DNA from 2 places in the Achromobacter veterisilvae genome. Region 1 is predicted to be linked to the other one. Evidence: predicted binding sites of a transcription regulator. Region 1 holds the regulator's gene; the other holds the start of a gene.
What was found. Region 1 encodes LexA, which represses DNA repair genes until DNA is damaged. Its sites were predicted from a motif close to ACTGTATNNNNATACAGT; they were not measured.
Positions count from the first base shown of each region.

Region 2: a site for LexA is predicted at 2,253-2,270, ahead of WHX56_RS12975 (PA0069 family radical SAM protein). Genes of this name have one in related genera too.

Region 1 covers NZ_CP148753.1:4,987,374-4,995,108, forward strand. Annotated here, with positions in the region: gene WHX56_RS23070 (IclR family transcriptional regulator) at 1-758, opposite strand, end outside; gene WHX56_RS23075 (thiolase family protein) at 882-2,129, shown strand; gene WHX56_RS23080 (class I adenylate-forming enzyme family protein) at 2,131-3,660, shown strand; gene WHX56_RS23085 (Bug family tripartite tricarboxylate transporter substrate binding protein) at 3,657-4,622, shown strand; gene lexA (transcriptional repressor LexA) at 4,819-5,469, shown strand; gene lon (endopeptidase La) at 5,579-7,735, opposite strand, start outside.
Region 2 covers NZ_CP148753.1:2,818,764-2,826,498, forward strand. Annotated here, with positions in the region: gene cysD (sulfate adenylyltransferase subunit CysD) at 1-726, shown strand, start outside; gene WHX56_RS12970 (sulfate adenylyltransferase subunit 1) at 768-2,066, shown strand; gene WHX56_RS12975 (PA0069 family radical SAM protein) at 2,278-3,618, shown strand; gene WHX56_RS12980 (hypothetical protein) at 3,692-4,165, shown strand; gene WHX56_RS12985 (DMT family transporter) at 4,216-5,088, opposite strand; gene rplS (50S ribosomal protein L19) at 5,365-5,745, shown strand; gene WHX56_RS12995 (CoA pyrophosphatase) at 5,869-6,600, shown strand; gene rsgA (ribosome small subunit-dependent GTPase A) at 6,664-7,626, opposite strand; gene WHX56_RS13005 (M48 family metallopeptidase) at 7,623-7,735, opposite strand, start outside.

The DNA of each region.
Region 1 (7,735 bases):
TTGTCCAGGAACCGGTTCATCTCTTCGCGGATTATCTGGGCCACGGCCTCCTGGCGCTTTTGCGTCATGCGATTGTCCAGTGCCGCGACACTGATGCCACCCAGCACGTCGCCTTCTTTATTCATCAGCGTCACGCCCACGCCGGTCACCTTGCTGACCGCGTGGCTGCCTATCACGGCGTAGCCGCGCTTGCGCGCGCGGGCGATGCGCATGCGCAGTTGCTCCAGCGTGAGCGACTTGTACTTGAGGAAGCGGGCCCTGTTGACCTTGAGGTAATGCTCCGTGACGTCGTCGTCGAAACTCGCCAGCATGGCCAGGCCGCCCGCGCCCACGCCGATGGGCTGGCGGTTGCCGACCGGGATGGCCAACGCCTGGATGGGATAGGCGCCCACTTCCCGGCCAATGCAGAGGGTATCCAGGTCTTGCAGGATCACCAGGAAACTGGCGTCTTCGGTGCGGTCGGAAATACGGCGCAGCAAGGGCCCATAGCGCACGGACAACGACGACTGCGCAGCCAGCGACTCCCCCAGTTTCCGGCAATAGTCGCCCAGGTAGTACTTCTTGCTGCGCGCATCGCGGGCCACCAGCCCCTGCGCCAGCAGTTCGCGCAACAGCCGCAGCGCCGTCGGTTTTTCCAGGCCCTGCTCTCGGCATACATCCGTGAGCCGCAGGCCTTCTTCGTGATGGCGCTGCACAGTCTTGAGCACTCGCAGCGCCTTCTGGATGCTGGAGGATTCCGTCATAACGTCCAGGCCCATACCGGGCAGAAAAGTTTCATATGCCGGAACTTTATCCTCTTTTTCACGGGTAAGCAGGGGTTAATCCGGATCGGTCGGCCACGCAGAATAGAGCCACTCATCGACCAGCCGCCTACACCTACCATGAACGTCTATATCACCGGCATCGCCCATACTCCGCTGGGCCGCCACCCGGATCTTTCGGTCAAGCAACTGACCGAACAAGCCGTCAATACTGCCCTGGCCGACAGCGGCCATGGCCTGGATGACATGCAAGCCGCATGGTTCTCCAACGTGCGCCAGGGCCAGATGGAAAAGCAGAATTCGATCCGCGGCCAGTGCGCGCTGAACGCGATGGGGGTGAGCGGCATCCCCGTCTTCAATATCGAAAATGCCTGCGCCAGCAGCAGTTCCGGGCTGTTCAACGCCTGCATGGCGATCGAATCGGGCATGTTCGACACGGTGCTGGTGGTCGGCGCGGAGAAGATGTTCTACCCCGACAAGAAGACCGAAATGATGAATGCGTTCTTCGGCGGCACCGACATCCATCTGCTGCGCCAGACATGGGATTTCTTCTGCCAGCAAGAGACCGACCCCGCCATCCGCGAGCGGCTGAACTCTCCCGGCGCCTGGAATACGCAGAGCTTCTTCATGGACATCTATGCGGCCATGGCGCGCCAGCACATGCGCACTTACGGCACCACGCAGCGGCAGATCGCCAGCGCGGCGGCCAAGAACCACGCGCACTCGACCATGAACCCGCTGGCCCAGTACCAGAACGACATGTCCATCGACGACGTGCTTGCCACTCCCGAGATCGCCTGGCCGCTGACGCGCGCCATGTGCGCGCCCATTTCCGACGGCGCTTCGGCCGTCGTGCTGTCCAGCGGCCGCGCCTTGTCCGACGCGCGCAGGCAACGGGCCGTCAGGGTCGCGGGCATCGGCGCGGCCAGCACCGTGATCCGCGACATCGCCGACATGGACCGGCACTGCGTGCACCTGGCCGCGAAGCGCGCCTATGCCATGGCCGAGATCACGCCGCGGGATATCGACGTGGCCGAAGTGCATGACGCGTCCAGCTTCGCGGAACTGCTGCAGATCGAAAACCTGGGCCTTTGCGCCCGCGGCCAGGGCGGCCCCTACACCGAAAGCGGCGCGACCAGCCTGGGCGGCATCACCCCCGTCAACGTATCGGGCGGCCTGGTGTCCAAGGGGCATCCGATCGCCGCGACGGGCCTGGTGCAGATCCACGAGCTCGTTACGCAACTGCGCCATGAAGCCGGCGCGCGCCAGGTCCGGGGCGCCCGCACCGCGGTGGCCGAAAACGGCGGCGGGTTCCTGCATTACGAAGATGCGGCGGCCGTGGTCACGGTGCTCAGCAACAGGCTCTAGCATGCAGCCTATCGATTTTTTCCTGCATGCCGCCATGCGGTACCCGGATCGCATCGCGGCGATCGATGCGGCCACCGGCCGCACCCATACGTACGAAGCGCTGCGCGGCCAGGCGCTGGCGCTGGCCGCGGCGCTGCAACGCCTGTCGGGCAAGCCTCGTCCGGTGATCGCCACGCTGGCCGGCAATTCGCACGCAATGCTGCTGGGCATATTGGCCACCTATGCCTGCGGCGGCGTGCTGGTGCCGCTGACGCCGACCGTCGTCGAACAGGACATCGCCCGCCAACTGGCGACGGCCGCGCCCGATATCGTGTTGCACGACGCGGCCTACGAGGCGCTGCTGGCTTCCTACCACGGCCCGCGCATCTGCAACGACGAGCGCCGCGAGCTCCATACCGACGCGCTGGTGCGTGAACACGCGGGCCAGTCGCCATCGCGCTCCAATCCGGATCCGGGCGAGACGGCCGCCATCAAGTTCACGGGTGGATCGTCGGGCGTGCCCAAAGCCGTATTGCAGTCGCTGCGCTGTATCAACACCATGGTGGCGTCGCTGGCCATGGCGTATGGCTTCGACAGCGAGGAACGCTTCCTGCTGGCGCCGCCGATGACGCATGGCGCGGGCACGTTCGTGCTGCCGGTATTGCATGCCGGCGGCTGCCTGGTGATCGCCGGCCGTGCCACGGCCGAGCAACTGCATGCCTTGATGGACACCTGCGGGGTGACGTCCACCTGGGTGCCTCCCACCCTGCTCCAGCGGCTGGTGCAGGCACAGCGCGACGCGCCGCGCCACCTGCCGACGCTGCGCAACCTGCTGTATGGCGGCGCGCCCTGCCCGGCCCCGCTGCTGTCGCAGGCAATCGCGGCGTTCGGCCCCGTGCTGGGCGTTACCTATGGCCTGACGGAAGCGCCGGTCATCATCGCGGGGATGGACGGCGCCACCGGCTCCCGACCGGAAAACCATGGCAGCGCGGGCCGAGTCGGCCCCCTGACGCGGGTCGCGGTCGTCGGCGAAGACGGCCGCGCCACCGCCAGCCCGAACACCTTGGGCGAAATCATCGCCAGCGGCGACCTGCTGATGTCGGGCTACCTGAACATGCCCGAGCAGACCGCGGCCGTCCTGAAAGACGGCTGGTTCCACACCGGAGACATCGGCTACATCGACGAGCGCGGGTTCCTGTTCATCAAAGGCCGCTCCAAGGACGTCATCATTAGCGGCGGCTTCAATGTCTATCCCTCCGACGTCGAGAACGCCTATGCGCGACACCCGGACATCGCCGAATGCGTGGTGTTCGGCGTCGCCGACGACTACTGGGGCGAACGCGTCGAAATGGCGGTCGTTCCAGTTCGGCCGGACTCGGTCGGCGCCCAGGCGCTGATTGATTACGGCAAGCAGCAGTTGGGGTCCGTGCGGACACCCAAAATCATCCACATCGTGCAGTCTTTTCCAAAAAACACACTAGGCAAACTCGACAAGCGGCGAATCATCGACGACTTGCGCGACGCGAGCCAGCAGGAGGAACATCGATCATGACATTCAAGACCTGGATTGCCGCCACGGCCGGCGCGCTGGCCATCACGCTGGGCGGCTCCGCCGCCGCGGCCTTTCCGGACCAGCCCATCCGCTTCGTAGTCGGGTTTCCGCCGGGCGGCTCGACCGATATCGTCGCGCGCGTGTTGGCCGAGGGCCTGTCGCGCGAATTGGGCCAGTCCGTCGTCGTCGAGAACAAGGCGGGCGCGGGCGGCACCATCGGCGCCTCGACGGTCGCGCACGCCAAGCCGGACGGCTACACCATCTTCCTGGGCACCGTAGCCACCAACGTGATCAACCCGTTGCTGCGCAAGGAACTGAATTTCGACCCGATCAAGGGTTTCACCATGATCGGCGAGGTCGGCTTCTACACCAATCTGGTGCTGGTCAATGCCGATTCGAAATACCGGGACCTGGGCGCGCTGATCGCCGACGCGAAGCAGCGGCAACTGTCCTACTCCAGCCCCGGGGCCGGCACGTCGCCGCACATGACCGGCGAATACTTCAAGATCCTGACCGGCTCGAACATGCAGCACATTCCCTTTTCGGGCAGCGGCCCGGCGTTGACCGCGCTGATGGGCAGCCACGTCGACCTCGGGTTCGACAATCTGCCCGCCGCCCTGAGCCTGGTGCAATCGGGCAAAGTGCGGGCGCTGGCCATCACCAGCACGACGCGCATCAAGGAACTGCCCGATGTGCCCACCGCCGAGGAGCTGGGCGTGAAGAACATGAGCGTGGACGCCTGGGTCAGCGTCATGGGCCCGGCCGGCATTCCGGCCGACCGGCTGTCGGTGCTGAGTTCCGCCTTGCTGAAAACGCTGGCCATGCCCGACATCGTCCGCAAACTCGAAGACAAGGCCATCACGATCAAGGCCACGCGTCCGGAGGAATTGCAGGACTACATCGAATCCGAGACCCGGAAGTGGCGCGGCGTCATCGAGACGGCCGGCATCAAGCCGGAATAACGCGCGGCGCCTGGTCGAGGTCCGCCCGGGCAAGGTCTGATTTGGCCCGGCGCGCTCGATCCGGGGCATCCTGACCGGCCGGTTGCCGCTTTGAGGCGACCGGCCGGTCAGTTCGGGGAGCAACTTGCTTTTTTGCGCTGCGTCCCCCAGAATGGCGCTGTATATATGTACAGTCCGCTAGCACCGGATCATCGCCATGGCCAGCAAACTCACCGATCGCCAACAACAAATCCTGGATCTGATCAGGCAGACCGTCGCGCGCACCGGCTTTCCGCCGACGCGCGCCGAAATCGCGCAGGCCCTGGGTTTCCGTTCCCCCAACGCGGCGGAAGATCACCTCAAGGCCCTGGCCCGCAAGGGCGCCATCGAACTCACGGCCGGCGCCTCCCGCGGCATCCGCCTGAAAGACGCCTCCACGGCGCCCACGCAAGCCTCGCTGCCCCTGCCCTCCCTGGCGCAACTGCTGCTGCCGCTGGTGGGCCGCGTGGCCGCCGGCAGCCCCATATTGGCCGCGGAACACGTCGAACGCGAGGTCGGCGTGGACCCCAACCTGTTCGCCCAGGCGCCCGACTACCTGCTGAAGGTGCGCGGCATGAGCATGCGCGACGCGGGCATCCTGGAAGGCGACCTGCTCGCCGTGAAAAAAGCCTCCGAGGCCCGCAATGGCCAGATCGTGGTGGCCCGGCTGGGCGATGACGTCACCGTCAAGCGCCTGCAGCGCCAGAACGGCCACATCGAACTCCTGCCCGAAAACCCGGACTTCCAGCCCATCGTGGTGGGCGCCGACCAGGATTTCGCCCTGGAAGGCATAGCCGTGGGCCTGATCCGCACGCACGCGCTGCACTAAGGGCCTCTCCCGCCCTTCCCGGCGCAGGCAAAATGAAACCCGCCGAGGCGGGTTTCTTTTTGGGTCATGGCTCCCGGGCGCTCCTTGCGGAGACGCCCGGAAGGTCAGGTCAATGCTTGAGCACCGGATCGGTCGAGCCCGGCTCGGCCGGCTTGGCCACCAGGGGTTCCTTGACCGCTTCTTCCTCGGCCAGGGGCTCGGGCAGGCGTTCCAGGGCCAGTTCCAGCACCTTGTCGATCCAGCGCACCGGCACGATCTCGAGATGGTTCTTGACGTTGTCCGGAATCTCCGCCAGGTCCTTGACGTTTTCTTCCGGGATCAAGACCGTCTTGATGCCGCCGCGATGGGCCGCCAGCAGCTTTTCCTTCAGGCCGCCGATGGGCAGCACTTCGCCGCGCAGCGTGATCTCGCCGGTCATGGCGACGTCGGCGCGCACCGGGATGCGCGACAGGGCCGACACCATGGCCGTGGTGATCGCGATACCCGCGGACGGACCGTCCTTGGGCGTCGCGCCTTCCGGCACGTGCACGTGCATGTCGTGCTTCTCGAAGACGCTGTCGGCAAAGCCCAGGCGGCGGGCGCGCGAGCGCACCACCGTGCGGGCCGCTTCGACCGATTCCTTCATCACGTCGCCCAGCGAGCCGGTGCGTTGGATGACGCCCTTGCCGGGCATGTCCGCGACTTCGATCGTCAGCAGGTCGCCGCCGACTTCCGTCCACGCAAGGCCGGTCACCTGGCCGATCTGGTTTTCCTTTTCGGCCATGCCGAAGGTGTAGCGGCGCACGCCCAGGTAGTCGCTCAGGTTGTCGCCCGTCACGTTGACCGGCTTGACCTCGAGGGTCTTGCCTTCGGCCTTGGCGCGGTCGCCCTGGGTCAGCAACTGCTTGATGACCTTGCGGCAGATCTTGCCCACTTCGCGTTCGAGCGCGCGCACGCCGGCTTCGCGGGTGTAGTAGCGCACGATGTCGCGCAGGGCGCTGTCGTCGACGGTCAGCTCGCTATCCTTCACGCCGTTGTTCTTCATCAGCTTGGGCAGCAGATGGTCGCGGGCGATGTGGATCTTCTCTTCCTCGGTATAGCCGGACAGGCGGATCACTTCCATCCGGTCCAGCAGGGCCGGCGGAATGTTCAGCGTGTTGCTGGTGGCCACGAACATGACGTCGGACAGGTCGAAGTCGACTTCGATGTAGTGGTCCTGGAACGTGTGGTTCTGTTCCGGGTCCAGCACCTCGAGCAGGGCCGACGAGGGATCGCCGCGGAAATCCATGCCCAGCTTGTCGATTTCATCGAGCAGGAACAGGGGATTGCGCACGCCGACCTTCGACATGTTCTGGACGATCTTGCCGGGCATGGAGCCGATGTAGGTGCGGCGATGGCCGCGGATCTCGGCTTCGTCGCGCACGCCGCCCAGCGCCATGCGCACGAACTTGCGGTTCGTGGCCTTGGCGATGGACTGCCCCAGCGAGGTCTTGCCCACGCCGGGAGGGCCGACCAGGCAGAGGATCGGCGCCTTCACCTTGTCCACGCGCTGCTGCACGGCAAGATATTCCAGGATCCGTTCCTTGACCTTTTCCAGGCCATAGTGGTCGTTGTCCAGCACCGTTTCCGCGTTGCTGATGGAATTGTTGATCTTGCTCTTCTTCTTCCAGGGAAGATTGATGAGCGTATCGATGTAGTTGCGCACCACGGTGGCTTCGGCCGACATGGGCGACATGAGCTTGAGCTTCTTGAGCTCGGCATCGGCCTTCTTGCGCGCCTCTTTGGGCATGTGGGCGGCGATGATCTTCTTTTCGAGCTCTTCGATGTCCGCGCCCTCTTCGCCTTCGCCGAGTTCCTTCTGAATGGCCTTGACCTGCTCATTCAGGTAGTAGTCGCGCTGGCTCTTTTCCATCTGCTTCTTCACGCGGCCGCGAATCCGCTTCTCGACCTGGAGGATGTCGATTTCGGTTTCGAGTTGCGTGAGCAAGCCTTCGAGGCGTTCGGAGGTGCCGACGATCTCGAGCATCTTCTGCTTCTGCTCGAGCTTCAAGGGAAGATGCGCGGCGATCGTATCGGCCAGGCGCCCGGCATCGTCGATGCCGGCCAGCGAGGTCAGGATCTCCGGAGGGATCTTCTTGTTCAGTTTTACGTACTGTTCGAACTGGGCGACGATCGCGCGGCGCAGGGCCTCGGTCTCGGAGCCTTGCATGGCGTCCGGTTCGATCGGCGTCACCTGGCAGGTGAAGTGCGAATCGGCGTCTTCGATGCTGTTGATGCGGGCGCGCTG
Region 2 (7,735 bases), 2.2 Mb from region 1:
ATGCACATCGATACCGGGCACAACTTCGAAGAAGTGATCGCCTTCCGCGACGCGCGCGCGGCCGAACTGGGCGAAACCCTGATCGTGCGCAGCGTCGAGGATTCGATCGCGCGCGGCAGCGTGGTGCTGCGCCGCGAAACCGATTCGCGCAACGCCGCCCAGGCGGTGACGCTGCTGGAGGCGATCGAGGAATTCGGCTTCGACGCCTGCATCGGCGGCGCGCGGCGCGACGAGGAGAAGGCGCGCGCCAAAGAGCGCATCTTTTCGTTCCGGGACGAATTCGGCCAATGGGATCCCAAGGCCCAGCGTCCCGAGCTGTGGAGCCTGTTCAACACCCGCGTGCACCGGGGCGAGAACATGCGCGTCTTCCCGATATCCAACTGGACCGAGCTGGACGTCTGGCAGTACATCCAGCGGGAGCGGCTGGCGCTGCCCTCCATCTACTACAGCCATGAGCGCGACGTGGTGCGCCGCAAGGGCCTGCTGGTGCCCGTCACCCGGCTGACGCCGCCGCAGGACGACGAGCAGGTGGAACGCCTGCAGGTGCGCTTCCGCACGGTGGGAGATATCTCCTGCACCTGCCCGGTGGCGTCCGACGCCGCCGACACGATGGCCATCATCGCCGAAACCGCGGTGACCGACATTACCGAGCGCGGCGCCACGCGCATGGACGACCAGACTTCCGAGGCCTCGATGGAGCGCCGCAAGAAGGAAGGCTATTTCTGATCGCACGAGACGCCGGCGCCTGCCGGCGGCAAGGGACGCACATGAACGCACTGAACGATTCTTTTCTCTCCGGCGCCGATACGGGCGTGCTGCGCCTGATCACCGCGGGGTCCGTGGACGACGGCAAGTCCACGCTGATCGGCCGCCTGCTGTACGACAGCAAGGGCGTGTTCGCCGACCAACTGGACGCGATCTCGCGCGCCAAGCACAAGCGGGTGGCGGGCGACGGCATCGACTTCTCGCTGCTGACCGACGGCCTGGAGGCCGAGCGCGAGCAGGGCATCACCATCGACGTGGCCTACCGCTATTTTTCCACGCCCTCGCGCAAGTTCATCATCGCCGACGCGCCGGGCCATGAGCAGTACACGCGCAACATGGTGACGGGCGCGTCGACCGCGGACGTGGCCGTCATCCTGATCGACGCCACCCGGGCGGCCGACGGCAAGCTGCTGCCGCAGACCAAGCGGCACAGCACGATCGCGCGCCTGCTGGGCATCCGCCATATCGTGGTCGCGGTCAACAAGATGGACCTGGTGGAATGGGACCGCGCCGTGTTCGAGCGCATCCGCGACGCCTATGCCGAGCTGGCCGGCAAGCTCGGCATCGCGCACTTCGACGCGTTGCCGCTGTCCGCGCTGAACGGCGACAACGTCGTCACGCTGTCGCCGAAGACGCCATGGTACGAAGGGCAGCCGTTGCTGGCCTTGCTGGAATCGCTGGACCTCGCCAGCGACGGCCGCACCGCGCCGCTGCGCTTCCCGGTGCAATGGGTGGCGCGCCACGACGGCGATCGCAAGGAGGACTTCCGCGGTTATGCCGGGCGCGTGGCCAGCGGCGTGCTGCGCCCGGGCGATGAAGTCGCGGTGCAGCCGTCCGGCGTGACGGCCGTGGTGCGCGAAGTGCGGGCCTTCGACCGCGCGCTGGACGAGGCGGTGGCGGGCGATTCGATAACGCTGGTGCTGGACCGCGACGTGGACGTATCGCGCGGCGACGTGATCGTGCACGCGGCCGCGCCCGCGCGGGTCGCGCGCGAGTTCGAGGCCGAGCTGTGCTGGCTCGATGCGCAGGCGTTGAATCCGGCGCGCAAGTACCTGCTGAAATCCGGAACGCGATTGACGTCCGCGAAGATACGCGCGGTGCTGTCGCATCGGGACATCCATGAACTGCAGGAAGTGGAGAACACCGAAGGCACGCTGCGCATGAACGATATCGGGCGCGTGACGTTCACGACCCGCGACTCGCTGGCGGTCGACCGCTATGCCGACGTGCCCGCGACGGGGGCCTTCATTCTGATCGACGAGGCCACGCACCAGACCGCGGCGGCGGGCATGCTGCGTTAAGCCGAAAGAGGCCGGAGAACAACGGATCTCCGGCCCGGATTTTGCTGTTGTTTTTCTGCCAAACCTAGTACTGGCGCGGGTTTCCAGGCGATATCGCCTGGTGAAACCGATTTGTCCGGACGGCGTCCGCGTCTTGCGGTAAAGTGGGGTTGTCTTACGAAAAGGCTTTTGGTGCTTGTCAAAACCACTGTGTTTTTGTACAGTAGTTTTCATGGCACGCACCGATCATTCTTTTCCCGCCGGTTCTGGGTCCCCGGCTGCCGCCCCCGCCGCCTTGCGCGGTCGGGGTGCGGTTACTAATGTTCGGCATCGCTTTCAGCGCGATGACCGCGTGCAGGTCGACGACGGCTGGTCCGCTTCCGGATTGCCCGCCGACTTCGTAGATTCCGTCCCCGATAATTTTTCCGACACCGCGCCCAGGGTCATCCCGATCCTGCCCGACACGCGCCATGCTCCTCCCGCGCCCAAGACCACGGTCACCGCGGAAGAGGCCCGCAAGATGCTGTCGCGCAATGATTCGCCCGACATTCCCTTCGACGTCGCCGTCAATCCGTACCGGGGCTGCGAGCACGGCTGCGTGTACTGCTACGCCCGGCCCACCCATTCCTACCTGGGCTACTCTCCCGGGCTGGATTTCGAGACGCGGCTGGTGGCCAAGGCCAATGCCGTCCAGGCCCTGCGCGCCGAACTCGGCCGGCCCGGGTACAAGCCGTCGCCCATCAACATCGGCTCGGCCACGGACCCGTACCAGCCCATCGAACGCGAATGGCGCCTGACGCGCGGCCTGCTGGAACTCATGCTGGAAACCCGGCATCCGCTCACCATCGTGACGAAGAACGGGCTGGTCGCCCGCGACCTGGATCTCCTCGCGGCGCTGGCCGAGCAGAAGCTGGTAGTGGTTTACATGAGCATCACCACGCTGGACGCCGGCATGGCCCGCACGCTGGAGCCCCGCGCCGCCGCGCCCTGGCGCCGCCTGGAAGCCGTGCGCAGCCTGACGGACGCGGGCGTGCCGGTGGGCGTGCTGGTGGCGCCCGTCATTCCGTTCATCAACGACGAATCCATGGAACACATCCTCCAGGAGTCCAAGGCGGCGGGCGCGCATTACGCCAGCTACACCGTCCTGCGCCTGCCCTGGGAGGTCAAGACCCTGTTCGAGGACTGGCTGAACGTCCATTTTCCCGACCGGGCCCAGCGCGTGCTGCATCGGGTCGAAGACCTGCGCAACGGGCGGCGCAACGATCCCAACTTCGGTACGCGCATGCGCGGAACCGGCGTCTGGGCCGACCTGCTGCGCCAGCGTTTCGCCGTGGCCACGCGCAAGCTCGGGCTGAACCGGCACCGCCTGGCCCTGGACTGCGACCGTTTCCTGCGTCCGGCCGGCGCCCCCGGCACGGCGGGAGCGGCTTCCGATTTCCTATCCCCGGTTGGCGCGCAAGCGTCTTCAGGGGTCCCTTTTCCTGCCGCACGGCCCGTTGCCGGCGGCGCGCGAGGGCGCGGAATGCGCCAGTTGCACGCCGCGGCCGCGGGCCAGTTGTCGTTGTTCGATTGACCGCCGGCTGACGCCGCGGAGGGTGGCCAGGGCGCCGTGTCTTGGCGCCGGTTCGTCTTTACTAGGAGTTCCTATGAACACCGCTGATATTTCCGTCCTGTCGGATGAGCTTGCCGTCTCGCTGAACCCGCTGCGCCGCGGGGCGCACCGCGCCCGTGCCGCTTGCGCCAGGCTGGCGGGGCTGGCCCTGCCCTGGAACGCGTCCTCGGCCGGCGCCGCGCCTCGCCAGCGCGCGCGTCCGGGCTCCACGCCCGCCCGTTGGCCGTTCCCGCCCGCGCCGGCCGAAGAGGGCCTGCTGGCTGGCAAGGGGCCGGCTCCGGTGTCCGTGCCGGCGCCCGAGGTCCGTCCCGCCGCACCGGCCGCACCCCTCGCGCCGGGCCTGGCGGCGGCGCCCGCCGCGCGCGAACGCAGCCTGGGCAACGCCACGGCCGAACCCGTAACGGCAGGCATGACCCGCAAGGCAATGCTGATCGACGTGGCGATGGTGCTGGCCTGGGGCGCCATCATCCCCGGGCTGATGTGGCTGGGCGCCGCCGCCGGTTTCTGAGCCGTCCCGGCGTTCGGGCGAAGCTGGAACCTAGAACGGATTCCTGGCGTTTAGCTGGATCCCAGCAGCACCACGCCCACCAGGATGGACAGGCAGCCGGCCAAGCGGCCCGGCCCCACTTTTTCGCGCAGCAGGAACATGCCCGCCAGGGTGCCCAGCATCATGGACATCTCGCGCGCAGGCGCAACCAGGCTCAGCGGCGCGCCGTTGCGCAAGGCGTACAGCACCAGGATGTAGCCTAGCGGCGACAACAGGCCGACCGCCAGCGCCAGGTGCCAATACCCGCGCATGGATTCCCAGGCCTGGGCCCGGCGGTGCAGCATATGGGGGGTCATCATGGCCGTGCGGGTCACGCAGGTGAACCAGTCGAACAGCACCGGGCTGATCAGCAGTACCTTCACGCCATAGGCATCCACGACGGTATAGGCCGCGATGAAAAGGCCGATCACCATGCCCCAGCGTACGCCGATCCAGGCCTGCGCCTGCTTGAAGATGGCCAGCCGGCCCTGCGTCGCGATGAGCAGCACGCCGATCACCACGCACAGCATGCCGGCGATGCCGGTGCCGGTGGCGGGTTCGCGCAGCAATAGAAAGGCCCCCGTGGTGGAGAGCAGGGGGCCGGTGCCGCGGGCAATGGGATAGACCACCGACAGGTCGGCCACCTGGTAGCCGCGCTGCAGGCACAGGCTGTAGCCCAAATGCAACAAGCTCGAGGTCAGGATGGCGCCGACCACGGGCCAGGTCCAGTTCATGCCGTCGTGCATCAGCACCCAGACGACCCACGGCGCATACAGCACCGAGGCGCACAGCCCATAGGCGAAGACAAACGGAGCGCCCACCATGGCCGCGCGCTTGGCGAGCAGATTCCACGTTGCGTGGGCCATCGCCGCCAGGACGACCAAAATCAGGGACGAGTACGACATGAGGGGAAACCGCGCCGTATGACGTGTTTGTTACAGAGAACGGAAGAGTACCCCAAACCGGGGCGGGCCGGGCTCATGTTACCTGAGGCTTGCCATGATTTTTGGTGTAGAATCATTGGTTTGCCAAATCTCATCCTCTGCTTGCGGCACATGTATCGGGGTCCGGCTTCATGCTGGGCGGCCATGCACACGCGATTAGGTGCAAACCACAGCGCGTGAACAACATCGAACGGCAAAAGTTTCAGTCCGCAACGACATGATGATCTAGGAGTTCTCATGAACCTTATCGCTATCCTGGAACAGGAAGAAATCGCCCGTCTGACCGGCGGCGTGGCCAAGCCTGAATTTGCTCCCGGTGACACCGTCATCGTGAGCGTGAACGTCGTTGAAGGCACCCGCAAGCGCGTGCAGGCTTTCGAAGGCGTTGTCATCGCCAAGCGCAACCGCGGCCTGAACTCCGCGTTCACCGTGCGCAAGATTTCGTCGGGCGAAGCCGTGGAACGTACGTTCCAGCTTTACTCGCCGCAAATCGCCGGCATCGAAGTCAAGCGCCGCGGCGACGTGCGCCGCGCCAAGCTGTACTACCTGCGCAACCGCTCGGGCAAGTCGGCGCGTATCAAGGAAAAGCTGGTCAGCAAGCAAGCCTCGGCGGCTTGATCGCTTATCGGTACACGGCCCTGCCAGTGTCGGACGCTTACGCCTTCCCGCGTTTTCGTCCGGCACGGGTTTCCGGGTTAAAAAGGCACCTGCGAGGGTGCCTTTTTCTTTTCAAAAAGCCGTATGTCTGATTCCTCGTCTTCCCCGCGGCCCCGGAGGCCGCTGGCGCGTCCCGGCTTCGATCCGGCGACGCAACCGTGGGTGCTGGCCAACGAGTCCCTGCCGGCTGTGCCTGCCCGCCTGCTGACCCCGGATTCGCTGCGGGGCACGCTCAGCCAGCCGTCCACCTGGACGCTGGAGCTGTCGCGCGACACCGACCTGCGCTATCCGGGCCGCGAAGGCGCGCCCGTGCCGGCCGCGGTGCTGATTCCGCTGGTGACGCGCGACAACGGCGTATCCATCATGCTGACGCAGCGCGCCGCCCACCTGCACGACCATGCAGGCCAGATCAGCTTTCCGGGCGGGCGCATCGAACTCAGCGACTCCACGCCGGAGGCGGCCGCCTTGCGCGAAGCGCAGGAAGAAACCGGCCTGCCGGCCAGCTATGTGGAAGTGCTGGGCAGCATGCCGCCGTACCTGACGGCGACGGGATTCTCCATCATCCCCGTAGTGTCGCTCGTGCGTCCCGGCTTCAATCTGGCGCCCGATGCGTTCGAAGTGGCCGAGGTGTTCGAGGTGCCGCTGTCGTTCCTGATGGATCCCGGCAACCACCGCCTGTACGAGGCCCGGCTGGACGACGGCCGGGTGCGCCAGTATTACGGAATGCCCTACGGCAAGCATTTCATCTGGGGGGCGACGGCAGGCATGCTGCGCAACCTCTACCACCTGCTGCGCCACGGCTTCACGCCGCGCTGACCCGCCGATTGCATGCGGGTGCCGGGCACCTTTACCAGGCGAGGTGTCTGACACCGGGTCAGTTCAATAACGCTGCTGCCCCGCCAGGTTCTCTTCCAGGATGCGTTGGTACAGCGCGTAGCGCGCCGGATCGATGGCGCCGGCCTCCAGGGCGGCGACCACGCCGCAGCCGGGTTCGTGCCGGTGGGTGCAGTTGTAGAAACGGCACTGTTCGATGGGTTGCGTGAATTCCGGGAAGCCGCGGATGATGTCCTCGCGGCTCAGGTGCTGCAGGCCGAAGGCCTGGAAGCCCGGGGAGTCGATCAGGTCGCCGCCCGGGGCGGGCAGGTGGTAGAGCCGGGTGCTGGTGGTGGTGTGCTTGCCCATGTCCAGGGCGGTGGAGTGTTCGCGCGTGGGCGCGGCCGCGTCCGGCACCAGGGCGTTGAGCAGCGTCGATTTGCCCATGCCGCTTTGTCCGAGCAGCAGGCTGGTGTGCCCGGCCAGGCGCGGCGCGAGCACGGCGTGCACTTTCTCGGGTTCCAGCGCGCTGAGTTCGATCACGTCCACGCCCAGCGCCGCGATCGGCGCCAGCCGCGCGCGCGCCGCCGGCAGCGCGTCCGCCAGGTCGGTCTTGTTCAGGACGACGATAGGCGCGATCCCGGCGCTCCACGCGCCGGCAAGGGCGCGCCCGGTCAGGTCGTCGGAAAAGGTGGGCTGCACGGCGATGACGATCAGCAGTTGGTCCACATTGGACGCGAACTGCTTGGAGCGCATTTCATCGGAACGGTACAGCAGGTTGCGCCGGGGCAGGATGGCGTCGATGGCGCCTTCGTCCTTGCCTTGAGGCGTGATGCGCACGAGGTCGCCCACGGCGGCCCCGGCCTTCTTGCCGCGCGGAAAGCACTTGCGCAGCGTGCCGTCGGCAAGCTCCACGGTGTAGTGGCGCCCGTGTGCCGCGATGATGCGGCCCTCGTTCGGCGCGGCGGCCTGCGCGCTGGCGTGTTGCCCGTTCTGGTAAGCGCCCTTGGGGCGGCTCGGGCCGCTCATGCGGGCGCCATCAGGTGGCGGATGCGCACGGCGGCGGGGGGATGGCTGTCGTAGAAGGCGGAATGCACGGGGTCGGGGGTCAGTGTGGCGGCGTTGTCGTCGTAGAGTT